One region of the Exiguobacterium sp. SL-10 genome, then DNA from elsewhere that is predicted to be linked to it. Evidence: riboswitches for the same ligand, from Rfam matches in the RefSeq annotation. Region 1 holds a riboswitch; each other region holds the start of a gene.
The links. A riboswitch is a leader RNA that binds a small molecule or an ion and turns the genes downstream of it on or off. The one in region 1 is predicted to bind S-adenosylmethionine.
Positions count from the first base shown of each region.

Region 2: another riboswitch for S-adenosylmethionine. It lies ahead of mtnK (S-methyl-5-thioribose kinase); the one in region 1 lies ahead of msrA (peptide-methionine (S)-S-oxide reductase MsrA).
Region 3: another riboswitch for S-adenosylmethionine. It lies ahead of EVJ33_RS04275 (Na+/H+ antiporter NhaC family protein); the one in region 1 lies ahead of msrA (peptide-methionine (S)-S-oxide reductase MsrA).
Region 4: another riboswitch for S-adenosylmethionine. It lies ahead of EVJ33_RS13350 (methionine ABC transporter ATP-binding protein); the one in region 1 lies ahead of msrA (peptide-methionine (S)-S-oxide reductase MsrA).

Region 1 is NZ_SJUP01000003.1:169,080-172,288, reverse strand. It holds gene EVJ33_RS05500 (GRP family sugar transporter) at 1-21, shown strand, start outside; gene EVJ33_RS05495 (hypothetical protein) at 202-663, shown strand; gene msrA (peptide-methionine (S)-S-oxide reductase MsrA) at 781-1,305, opposite strand; SAM riboswitch class I at 1,369-1,469, opposite strand; gene EVJ33_RS15510 (hypothetical protein) at 1,514-1,675, opposite strand; gene EVJ33_RS05485 (amidase family protein) at 1,787-3,190, shown strand.
Region 2 is NZ_SJUP01000005.1:56,311-59,519, forward strand. It holds gene mtnA (S-methyl-5-thioribose-1-phosphate isomerase) at 1-217, opposite strand, end outside; gene mtnK (S-methyl-5-thioribose kinase) at 214-1,368, opposite strand; SAM riboswitch class I at 1,450-1,552, opposite strand; SAM riboswitch class I at 1,758-1,859, shown strand; gene EVJ33_RS07375 (2,3-diketo-5-methylthiopentyl-1-phosphate enolase) at 1,930-3,087, shown strand; gene EVJ33_RS07380 (2-hydroxy-3-keto-5-methylthiopentenyl-1-phosphate phosphatase) at 3,084-3,209, shown strand, end outside.
Region 3 is NZ_SJUP01000002.1:266,868-270,076, reverse strand. It holds gene EVJ33_RS04280 (GGDEF domain-containing protein) at 1-1,548, shown strand, start outside; SAM riboswitch class I at 1,646-1,741, shown strand; gene EVJ33_RS04275 (Na+/H+ antiporter NhaC family protein) at 1,814-3,097, shown strand; gene EVJ33_RS04270 (TVP38/TMEM64 family protein) at 3,119-3,209, opposite strand, start outside.
Region 4 is NZ_SJUP01000014.1:48,854-52,062, forward strand. It holds gene EVJ33_RS13340 (PTS sugar transporter subunit IIC) at 1-649, opposite strand, end outside; gene EVJ33_RS13345 (thioredoxin family protein) at 828-1,094, shown strand; SAM riboswitch class I at 1,548-1,653, shown strand; gene EVJ33_RS13350 (methionine ABC transporter ATP-binding protein) at 1,731-2,759, shown strand; gene EVJ33_RS13355 (methionine ABC transporter permease) at 2,749-3,209, shown strand, end outside.

The sequences.
Region 1 (3,209 bases):
CTCGGGATTGCGAAGAGCTGAATGAATTCGTTAAAGATGGACCAGGTCGCTTGATGCGACTTGGTTCTTTTTTAGTCGAACCGGACTACGGCCTTTTATATATAATGATTGGAAAAGTGAGAAGTAAGGGGGGAATAAAGTTGGAATAAACATACTATGAATCATAAAAGTGAATTCATTTAAGAATAGGACGTGATCAAGATGGCAAGAATACAAATCGGCGATGTGTTTAAGATTAACACACCTAACGGAGAGGCTTATCTTCAATACGTTCACGAAGATAAAACGATAGGCGAGTTAGTTAGAATATTGCCAGGGGTATATGAAAAAACTCCAAAAAACCTTAAAGAAATAGTCGCGGAGAAAGAAGCGTATCTATTGCATTGCCCACTCAAACCGGCTATAAGACACAAGATCATTGAAGCCATTTCGAACTATGACATACCTCAGGATTTTAAAATCCCTCATAAATTTAGAACAGAGATAACAGATAACGAGGGGAATCTTGTGGGGTGGCATATCGTAGATTATTCCACTTGGTATAACCATGAAGTCTATGAGTTAACAGAAGAACAAATCCAATTATCTCCCTGGGATACTTGGAGTTATCCGCTATTAGTCAAGCGAATCACAGAAGGTTGGGCGTTAGAGAACTGGAAGTAAATTAGTATACTAAAGGCTTATAAGAGAGCTAAGAATCATCTATTGTTAATGCTGGAATAAATGAAAAGACGCGACCAAATCAAGATGGCCGCATCTTTTCATTTTAAATTATATGAGTTAAACCTTTTCCGCCCACGCCACATCAATAAATTCATCGCGTCCTGAAATAGCCCGATCTTCCTTATAATGTTTCGGATTCTTCTTATGGAAGTCTTGATGGTATTCCTCGGCCGGATAAAACGTGTCGGCCGGTAAGATTTTCGTGACGATCGGCTGTTTGAAACGTCCACTCGCCGCGAGCGCGTCGCGACTCTGTTCTGCTTTCACGCGTTGTTCTTCCGTATGATAGAAGATGGCTGGCGCATACTGGCTGCCACGGTCTTGGAACTGGCCGCCGTCATCGGTCGGGTCGGTCTGAATCCAATATAGTTCGAGCAGGCGCTCGTATGCGAACAGCGTCGGGTCGAACGTGATCTCGACGACCTCATAATGACCGGTCGTCCCCGTCTTCACTTGTTCATACGTCGGGTCGTCGACGTGACCACCCGTATAGCCTGATACGATCGATTCGATACCAGGTTGTTCCTCGAACGGCGTCACCATGCACCAAAAACAACCGCCTGCGAATGTTGCTTTTTCCATTTTTACATCCCCCTCAATCAATTTCCAAAAAAAAGCGCCCATGTCATCGACATGAGCGCTTCGTCATATCGGCCAAGGCAAACGCCTTGCTGGTAGTAGCACCTTGCCGAAGCAGGTTGCTGTGAAGTCATAGAGCCAGGTCTCTCGTTCACTCAAGATATCGATATGTAGTTCGTGACAGCATCATACCATCAGATTTGAAGCGGCGTCAACGGTTTGGCTTGCGTCGAAGTTGGAACAAGGTGGCACCGAGAATCAGGATGACGAGTACGATCGAGGCGGGCGTCGAATAAGCCTCTTCCCGGGCGTACAGTTGTAAAAAGAACAAGGCGAAGACGGCGAGTAAGACGAGCATATAAGAACGGGTCATGGTTACCTCCTTTTTCTTTCAGTGTATCAACTTATACATTCATTGGCGATGAAAAACAGGAATCGGGACGTCTTTAGAGAATATCATCCATTGACCAAAGGAGGAATCATCATGACTGACACATACGATTTTATGGAACTTGATATCGAATCAGCCCATCACGGCTATAAAGAAGGGACGTTCACAGCCCGTGACGTGACTGCTTTCTATTTGACAAGGATTGCCCAGTTGAACGACAAACTGAAGGCGGTCATCCAAGTGAACCCGGACGCCTTGTTCGAGGCCGAGTCGGCTGACAGGGCGTATCGTCGCGGGCTACGCTTGCCGCTACTCGGCATTCCTGTCTTGATTAAAGACAATATCGAAACAGCCGGACTCATGAAGACGACGGCCGGGGCCGTGGCGCTCGAAAATCACTTCGCTGGAAAGGACGCGCACCTCGTCCGTCTCCTTCGTGACAACGGGGCCATCATCCTCGGAAAAGCAAACTTGTCCGAATGGGCCAACTTTTTGACAGAAGGCATGCCGAACGGGTGGAGCGGGGTTGGTGGCCAGACGCTCAATCCGTATGGTGACAAGCTCAATGTCGGAGGGTCGAGTTCAGGTTCGGCGTCAGCGGTCGCAGCGAACTTGACACTGCTCGCCGTCGGTAGCGAGACGAGCGGCTCGATCATCCATCCGAGCGTGCACAACGGTATCGTCGGCATCAAACCGACCGTCGGCCTCATCAGCCGGAGTGGAATCATCCCGATCTCGCGGTCGCAAGACACGGCGGGACCGATGGCACGCACTCTCGAAGACGCGGTACGTGCACTTGAAGCGATGGTCGGGGAAGACCCATCGGACCCGTCGACACTAAACCTCCCGGCCGGCCCGCCGTATCGGACGTGCCTCGACGTGCGCCAAGCGGTCGGGATGCGTGTCGGGATTGTCAAAGCAGACTTATCGGAAGAAGAGCAATCCTTATACGGTGAGGCGGTCGAGCTGTTGAAGCAGAGCGGCATTGAACTGGTCGAAGTCGAACTGCCCGCCCATGACACGCTCGACCAAGGCGATATTCTGTACCACGAGTTCAAACTCGGAATCGAGGCGTACCTCGCCACGACGACGCTCCTATACGAGACGTTGTCTGATTTGATTGACTGGAACAACAAGCATCCTGAGACGATCCCGCATGGACAAAAGACGTTCGAGAAAGCGGAACAACTGTCGGGACGTCTCATCGAGCCGGCTTATTTGACGCGCCGGCTCGATGACGTACGTGACGCCAAAACGGACGGACTCGACCGCCTATTGAATGAGCAGCAGTTGCACGGACTCGTCTTGCCTCACGATTTGAACTATGACATGGCTGCAAAAGCCGGGCATCCGACCATCACGATCCCGTTTCGATTGAAAGCGAGCGGGGCTCCGTTCGGCTTGTCGTTCACGGGGACGAGTTATGCCGAACGTGACTTGATCCGAATCGCCTTTGCGTTCGAGCAACAAGTGACACGTCCCGTCCCACCGTTATAAGAACGTTGCACCGGTCGTC
Region 2 (3,209 bases), on a different contig from region 1:
CCGGGTCGTCGACTAACCGACCCGCCTCTTTGGCGAGGACGAACGCCCCGAAGTAAGCGATGGCCGGGGCACCTCGGACTTGGAGCGTCTCGATGGCATGTTCGGCCTGTTCGAGCGTCTCGATCGTGACGTAGCGTTCTTCATGCGGTAATAACGTCTGATCCAATACGATGAGTTCGTCCGTTTGCGAATTAAAGCGGATGTTTTGTACCGTCATACGCGCACCCCCGACAAAAGCGTCACTAAGTCGTCAATCGATTCGACGTTATGGCGTTCTTTAATGAGCGCTGTCCCGAGGGCGAGCGCGTCACGTTTTCGTTCAAGACGCGTCGCTTCCGGCAACGTCTCGAGATCGGCGACGCCGGCGAGCCCGATGGCACGACGAATGAGCTCGCAACCGGCGTAGCCGATCGTGTCGCTGAAGATCGTCCGCAACAACTCGTCGACAAAACCAATCGTGTTGAATGGCTCGACGGCGCGCTCAAAGTTGGCCCGGAACGTCTTCTCAAACGTCTCCCACACCGTCAAGACGTCCGTGAAACGCTCGAAGCGCTTAAGTGGGTCATGGAATGTCGATAGCGTCAAATGAGCGACGATTTGCCCGATATCGAAACCGAACGGTCCGTAAAACGCGAACTCCGGATCGATAATCTTCGTCTCTTGTTGGGTCGCAAAGATGCTACCCGTATGTAAGTCTCCATGCAGGAGTGCCTCATGTTTTGTGACAAAGCCGACTTTCAGTTTCGTCACCTCGACTTTGAGCGCCTGGTCTTCCCAAAGTCGCTCGACGTCGTCTCGTAGTGCCGCTTCGATATTATTCGACTCCGCGTCTTTGAACGGATCGGTGAAGATGAGTTTCTCGGTGATGTCACACAGTTCCGGGTTATAATAGTCACGTTCAATCCGCTTCTTCGCGATCGGTCCGGCCGCGTAATCCGACGTCGCGAACAGCGTCTCGCCTAAAAATTCACCAACATGGCGGGCCAGTTCAGGATACGTTTTCCCTTCCAAATAGCCTGTCCGAACGATATCAAAATCTGACAGATCCTCTAAAATCGTGTAGGCGAGCGTGCGGTCACTACCAAGCACGATTGGCACGAAACGAGGGACGACGTTGGCGAATTCGCGCAACGCCAACTGCTCAATCCACGCCCGTTCAAGTGTGAGCGGCCAACTTTCACCGACGACTTTCGCATACGGGAGCGCCTGTTTGACGACGAGACTCGTTTCGCCTTGTCGGATGCGGAACACGAGGTTCAAATTGCCGTCCCCGATCTCTTCGCAATGCGTGATGCCTCCGTCTTCGATTAACCCCAACGTTTTCACATGCTCGACGACGGTCTGTTCTGTAAATGGTTGATATGACATGATGTTTTCCCCTTCCTGTACGTTGCCCACAAAAAAAGCCCCTTTCTCCGCGAGAAAGAGGCACAGCCAAATTGGTTGTTCCTCTCATCTGTCAGACATTCGTCTGGTGGATGTAGCACCGTGCCTAGTGGTCGGTTGCTGCGGCGTCATCGGGCCAATTCCCTCTGCCAACTCGCGATAAGAGTGGTTTATTCGATTCGGTGAACTTATGTGATGAATATTACGGACTCGACGTCACGATTGTCAACGTCATTTTCCCGACAAAACTCCGTCTTTTTTTGTGCATATATGGAAACAACTTCCCAAAATATTTTTTTTGGAAAAAAAGGAATTGACGACATGGCGATTCTGTGCAAAAATTCAATTAAATTTCACAACTTCAAATCACATTCTTATCAAGAGCAGACGGAGGGACGAGCCCGATGATGTCGCAGCAACCGACCAGAGATGGCACGGTGCTAATTCTTGCAGCGAAAGCTGAGAGATAAGAGTTCATTTTTTATGATGACCTCTTGCCTCGGCATGGGGTCATTTTTTGTTTGCCTGGAAGGAGGAACTTTTTTGAGTATCACTGCTACATATGAAATCAAACGAACGGACGCGGTTGCGGCCGTCGCTGACAAAATCGCCCTCGAGCTGACCGTCGGCACATGGACGGAGCTGCCTCACTTAGAGCAAGAGCAGTTACAGGCGTACCGTGGTGAGGTCGTCTCGACATCTCATACAGACACAACGAGCCGCTTCACGATCCGCTATCCGTTACATAATGTCAGCCCTGACTTCTCATCCATCTTGACGACGACGTTCGGGAAACTGTCCCTCGACGATTCGATTCGGTTAATCGACTTGACGTTGCCCGAGACGCTCGCTCCCGATTTCAAGGGCGCTAAATTCGGTGTCGACGGGATTCGCGAGTTACTCGGTGTCCATGATCGTCCGCTCGTCATGAGCATCTTCAAAGGCGTCATCGGGCGAGATCTCGCGTTTCTCGAGCAGCAACTCCGCGTTCAATTCGCCGGTGGGATTGATATCGTCAAAGACGACGAGATTTTATACGACAACCCGCTCACCCCGTCGCTCGAACGGGCCCGGATTGGAGCGGACGTCATTCAAGCCCACTTCGAGACGACCGGGAAGCGTGTCCTCTACGCCATCACGTTGAGCGGCCCGGTGTTCGGTCTGCGTGACCAGGCGCGTCGACTCATCGAGGCGGGTGCGACAGCACTCCTGTTCAACGTCTATACGTACGGTCTCGACACATTGCGCGAACTCGCGAACGACCCAGACATCCGCGTGCCGATTTTGGCGCATCCGGCCTTTGCCGGCGCCTTGACCGGTTCAATCCGTCATTCGCTCTTGCTCGGTAAACTCCCTCGCCTCGCCGGTGCCGATTTGACGCTCTTCCCGTCTCCGTACGGCTCGCTCGCGACACCGCGTGACGAGGCGTTCGCGATTCGTGACAAGAGCGCCGAACCGCATTGGTCGAAACCGATTTTACCGGTCCCGTCAGCCGGGATTCATCCGGGACTCGTCAAAGACATCATCCGTGATTTCGGAACGAATGTCGTCATCAACGCCGGCGGTGGCATTCACGGTCACCCGGACGGTGCAGCCGCCGGGGCTCGCGCTTTCCGGCAAGCAATCGACCACGTCCTCGGTCAAACTGAGGGACAGTCGGACGAACTCGATACCGCGTTGAAGGCATGGGCACAACGATGACGGTCCATATTCTCTGCGACTTCGACGGGACGATCACAGCGGAAGACAATATCATTGCCTTAATGAAGGCGTTCGCCCCGCCCGATTGGGTCGAGTTGAAAGATGCGGTCCTTGAGCAGCGG
Region 3 (3,209 bases), on a different contig from region 1:
GCGTTGCTCGTCATCATTTTTCAAATGGACTCCATCGAACGGAAAGGTGTCTATTTCACATTTTCAGAAAGTATCGTCCTCATCATTTTCTTGTTTTTCGATTTCGAGACGGCCCTGTTCGTCAACCAAATCGGCCTACTCGTCTTTCAGTTCGTCAACTTGAAACCACGCGTCGCGCTTCGGCGCTTCCGCTTCACGTATCCGTGGAACGCGATCACATCGTTTTTAGAAATCGCGATCCCGGCCAGCGTGTATGTTGCACTCGGCGGTGAGACCGGTCTCGGCTTTTATTCCCAAGACTCGTTTCTCCCGCTCGCCGGTTTGATTGTTGCCATCATTTTGAATACGGTGATCCAAAAGTATCAAGTCGGTTGGTGGTTCCGGGTCGATATCCCGGTCCGCGATTTTTTGAACATCGCGTTTTATACGTATATCGTCAGTCTCATCTTCATTTTGGCGGCATCGTTCTTCCGAGAGACGAACTTGCTCGTCGTCAGCAGCATCGCCGCCGCGCTCACGTTTTTGATCAAGCGGCTCGTCATCCAAAAAGGTCGACAAGACGCTTTCAAGTCATTGATTGAGCAGTATGATGAAGCGAAAGAAGCCGTGTCGCTCTCGCAGAGCGAGGCCCAAGCCATCGAAGTGTTTCTCAGTCAATGCGAGCGACTCAATCACTATGACGAGGGGTTCGTCGAGTTTAAATTGTTCGACCGCACGCTGTACTTTGATTTGAAGACGCGTCAGCCGATTGACCGTCACCTCGTGTTTGATTTGCTCGATCACGCTTATCCGAACGAAGCCTCAGTCGAGTATGAGATGCGCTTCGAATGGGACGCACCGCTGTCGAAGGAATTTAACGACGACTATCACAGTTTCATCTCGGTCCGATCCGAGGAGATTGAAGGAATTCGCACGTGGCTCGTCATGACCGGCGAGCACGTCTACGGCTATCCTCCGATCATTCAACGCGAGATCGTCAAACTGCTCAAGTCGTTCAACCGGACGATCAGTCGTTGCCACGAACGCGACCGTCTCTACACGGAGAGCCGGACGGACAGTTTGACGCTTCTCGCCAATGCGCGGGCTTTTTATGAATACGGGATTCAACAAATCTCGGATGGGTCGATGTATCCGATTTCGGTCGCGATGCTCGACATCGACTTTTTCAAGAAAATCAACGACACGCATGGACATCAAGTCGGGGATCGTGTGCTCCAAGAGTTCGGGCGACGGATTCGCCAAGTATTGCGTACCGACGACTTTGCCGCCCGTTACGGCGGCGAGGAGTTCATCTTGCTGTTGAACCGATGCGATGTCGAACAAGCCATCGAGATCGCCGAACGGATTCGTCAACAAATCGAGAGCAAACCGTTCCATGTCGACGGGATTGACATCTCGGTAACCGCTTCGATCGGTGTTGATACGATTCTGATGTTCGGTGACAAACGCCTCGATGATACGATTCGTAACGCTGACCGGGCCCTCTACGTCGGCGGCAAATACGCCGGACGCAACCGTGTCGCCCATTACAATTTCTTGACGACTTGACGTATCCCCCACGTTCACCGCGTGGGGGTTTGCTATTGACAAGCGGATGTGAAACAGGTACGTTAGGGAACGTGTCTAATAACTAAATATCACAACTTTTTTATCAAGAGAGACTGAGGGACTGGCCCAGTGACGTCTCGGCAGCGGGTAACCTGTGCCAAATCCAGCGAGCAGTCTGCTCGAAAGATGAAAAAAGTGTTTTCTTGTAGAGGGGGCCTTTTTTCAGAAGGCTCTCTTTTTATTTTAATCAAATGAGGTGAATCGATTGGAACAACCAACAGCTAACAAATGGGCGCTCTTGCCTTTACTCGTCTTCCTCGTCTTCTTTATTGGGGCAGGCATCTACTATGACGACTTTTATAAATTTCCGGTCTTGATCGCGGCATTAATCGCGGTCATCGTCGCGGCGATGATGACGAAAGGTAGCGTCACCCAGACGGTTGAACGCGTCGCCCAAGGCGCGGGGAACCCTGGTATTTTGATCATGGTCTTCATCTTCTTGCTCGCCGGGGCGTTCTCGAACGTCGCGGAAGCAATCGGCGCAATCGATGCGACCGTCAATGCGGCACTGACGTTTTTACCGTCCTCGCTCTTACTGAGCGGTCTATTCGTCATCGCGGCTTTCATCTCGATGGCGATGGGAACATCGACGGGCACAATTGCCGCCCTCGCCCCAATCGCACTCGGTATCCATGAAGAGAGCGGCGTCAATATCGCCATCGCGGCGGCAGCCGTCGTCGGCGGTGCCATGTTCGGGGATAACTTGTCGTTCATCTCGGACACGACGATCGCCGCCGTCCGGACCCAACGCACAAATATGCGCGATAAATTTCGGACCAACTTTTGGATCGTCCTACCGGCCGCACTCATCACAATCGTGCTCTTATCCATCTTGTCGAGCGGTGAATCGACTGTCGATGCGGCCGCGTTTGAATGGTACAAGCTGATCCCCTATCTCGCCGTCATCGCTCTCGCCTTGACCGGGTTGAACGTCATCCTCGTCTTGCTCGGCGGCATCGCCTTGACCGGCATCATCGGGTTGATCGATGGGAGTTTGGCTGTCACGTCATACGTCACGGCTATGGCCGACGGAATGATGGGTATGGCCGAAATCTCAATCTTGACGCTCCTCATGGGCGGACTCGTCGGACTGATTTCGCATAACGGCGGACTCACTTATTTGCGTGACACGCTCACGTCGCGGATTCAAAAACGGGCCGGCGCCGAATGGAGCATCGCCGGGCTCGTCAGTGCGACGAACGTCGCGACGGCGAACAACACGATTTCGATTCTCGTCGCCGGACCGCTCGCGGCGAACATCGCCGACGATTATGACATCGAGCGTAAAAAGTCAGCGAGTGTACTCGACATCTTCTCGTGCGGCGTCCAAGGCCTGTTGCCTTATGGCGCGCAGCTCCTCATCGCCGCCGAACTGACGAACACGGCGTCACCGGCACTCGTCCCGTATATGTTCTATCCGTTCCTCCTCTTCATTTGTGGCGGATTGGCGATTGTCTTTAACTTCCCGCGTTTCAAAAAGCGCGCCTAACCAAAACGACCCTTTGAAGCATTAGCTTCGAAGGGTCGTTTGACGTTTTGCGTCACGTTCACGTTTCAGTTGTTCGTTTCGTTTTTTGAAGGCGCGCCGCTTGAGCAGTTCT
Region 4 (3,209 bases), on a different contig from region 1:
CGAGGTTGGCCGCCCCGGCGGCGACACCAGACAGGCTGATGGCCGTGGCGATGCCGACCGTCGAGATTGGCGAGACGATGATGAGCGAGAACGCCATCGCGATCAACATGCCCATCACGATCGGCTGCAGTTCCGTCATCGTCATGATGATCGTCCCGACGTACATCGTGATTTGTGAGATGTAAGTGAGCAGGAACGCCCCGATCCCTCCGGCGACGACGATGACCGTCATCGGCAAGACGAGTACCGTGTACGTCTTCAAACGTGGCGACAGCTGCATGACAAGGAACGTCGCGAGAGCGGCCGTCACGCCGGCCGTGATGACGTCACCGATCCCGGCCATGAGGAATGCGCCTTCCTCGATGCGAATGGCGCCACTGCCGACCTGGGTGGCGATGCCGATCGTCCCGGCCTCGAGTGCCGAGCGTCCGAACTGCATGGCGACGGCGACACCGATGATGACTGGTAAGAGGCGCATCGCAATCGTCGTCGCGTCCAAGATGAACTGCAAGGACGGAACATACGGCAAGATGGCTTTCGTTAATTCACCGAGCAAAGCGCTCGGGATAAGGGCGATGAGAATGGCTAGACTGAGGCCGTTCAATACGTTCATCAAAAACTGTTTTCCGGTAAGCTTCTCTTCCGTCATTGGGGATTCACCTGTCCTTTTCTACTGGTATGCTGTTATGTACAAAAGCAATAAAGTTAATGACCATACTATGCTTCTTTCTGGCGAGCGTCAACAAGAAATGTTGAAATGTTCAGAATTTTCCATTTGAGCACAACTTTTGAACAGAGCGGTCCGCATTCATATACTAAAAGAAGAGGTGAGAACAATGATGACAGACGGATTCTTATATATATACGCTCCGATGTGCGGTACATGCGCCGTGGCGGAGCGAATGCTCTCGGTCGTCGAGGCGGTCGACCCAGAAATCCGGATTGAAAAGCGTGACGCCAACTTTATCCCGAACGAGCTTGAGGCGTATCAGGTCATGAGCGTCCCGGCGCTATTAAAGCTGGAGAATGGCCAGGTTCGGGATCGGTTGTATGCGTTTCAAAACGTTCAGCACGTCCTATCTTTCGTTAAATGAGATAGGATGATGAGAATAATCTGAAAATTTTAAATAATCAGTTGACACAGAAAGTTCACGAATGATATATTCATTACAACATCTTACTTGAACACAACATAGGACGAGATTTTCCCGTCAGCAAGACGTTTTCGAACAACCGCTGCATGAGCTTACGCGATTTCAGGTGGACCGTCCCTTCGATTGTCCCCCAAAAAAATCAAGCGTCGAGGCACCGGTCGCGTAATTGCATGGTCCGTTCGAAGACCGAGTGATGATTGGGTAAAATCCCCCATATAAGGATGAATGCTCTGATCGGGCAAAAGAGGTTCATCTATGGGTTGTCCTTCCCGTGTCTCAAGGTGCTACGTTCTGTGTCATCCTCGGATGGCACCTTTTTTTATTTTTTTGCATAAAATAGTTTGACATGAAAATAATATGTCGCTATGATAAGGCTAATCAAATACGCAACCACTCTTATCAAGAGAGGCTGAGGGACTGGCCCTATGACGCCCAGCAACCGCGGAGCAATCCGAAATGGTGCTAATTCCAGCAAGGTGTAAACCTTGGAAGATGAGAGCAATCGTTGTCCGTACGATAAAGTACGCACGTTTGCTCAAACGTGCGTACTTTTTTTGTTGTCAGGAGGGAAATGGATTGATTCAACTACGCAATGTGGCCAAATGGTTCGATACGAAAAACGGTCGGGTCCAGGCGGTCGATGATGTGTCGCTTACGATTGAAAGCGGCGAAATTTTTGGAATAATCGGATATTCGGGAGCGGGAAAGTCGACGCTTATCCGGTTGCTCAACCGACTCGAGGCACCGTCAAGCGGTGAAATCGTGGTCGCCGGCAGCGAGCTGACGAAGCTCACGCCGAAGGAACTACGCGGGGTACGTAAAAACGTCTCGATGGTGTTCCAACACTTCAACTTATTATGGTCGCGCACGGTCGCTGAGAACATCAGCTTCCCGCTCGAGCTCATCGGGGTACCGGCGAGCGAGCGCAAACGCCGCGTCCAAGAACTCGTCGAACTCGTCGGCCTCGCCGGACGAGAAGACAGCTATCCGTCACAACTATCGGGTGGCCAAAAGCAGCGAGTCGGGATCGCCCGCGCGCTCGCTACGAATCCAGAAGTGCTCCTCTGCGATGAAGCGACGAGCGCCCTCGACCCGAAGACGACCGATTCGATTCTCGAACTGCTCGTCAGTATCAATAAGAAGCTCGGTTTGACAATCGTCCTCATCACCCATGAGATGCATGTCATTCAAAAGATTTGTCACCGTGTCGCCGTCATGGAGGCCGGGAAGGTCGTCGAGACCGGACAAGTCGCCGACGTGTTCCAACATCCGGAGCAGCCGATCACAAAAGAGTTCGTCAAACAAATTGGTGCGGTCGAGGACATGTCGCTCACGTTCGAGCATTTGAAAGCCCGTTATCCGAGCGGTCAAATCGTCAAGCTTAAATTCTTGAACGAGACGGCCGAACAACCGATTTTGTCGGAAGTGTTGAAGCAGCATGATATCGGCTTCAACATCATCGGCGGGAACGTGACGCAGTCACAAGTCGGTGCCCTCGGGACATTATTCATCCAATTGATCGGAGAGCCGGCTGAAGTCGAGCGGGCCATCGCCTCAATCCGGTCACAGGCAGTGGAAGTGGAGGTAGAAAGCGATGTTTCCTAATGTAGATTGGCAAGTTATGTTGGAACAGACGTGGGAGACGCTCTATATGACGCTCGTCGCCGGAGCCGCGACATTCGTCATCGGTCTTGCCCTCGGGATGCTCCTATATGTCACGAACGAGCCACTCATGATGAAAAACCGGCCGATTTACACAATCATCAGCGCAATCGTCAACGTGTTCCGGTCAATCCCGTTCATCATTTTGATTATCTTGCTCATCCCGTTCACGTTACTCGTCGTTGGGACGATGCTCGGCTCGACGGCAGCACTGCCGGCACTGATCATCGGTGCGGCTCCGTTCTATGCGCGGATGGTCGAGCTCGCGCTTCGCGAAGTCGACCGCGGCGTCATCGAGGCGGCCGAATCGATGGGTGCGACGAAATGGCAGATTGTCTATAAAGTATTGTTCCCTGAAGCGTTGCCGGCCATCGTGTCAGGCATCACGGTCAC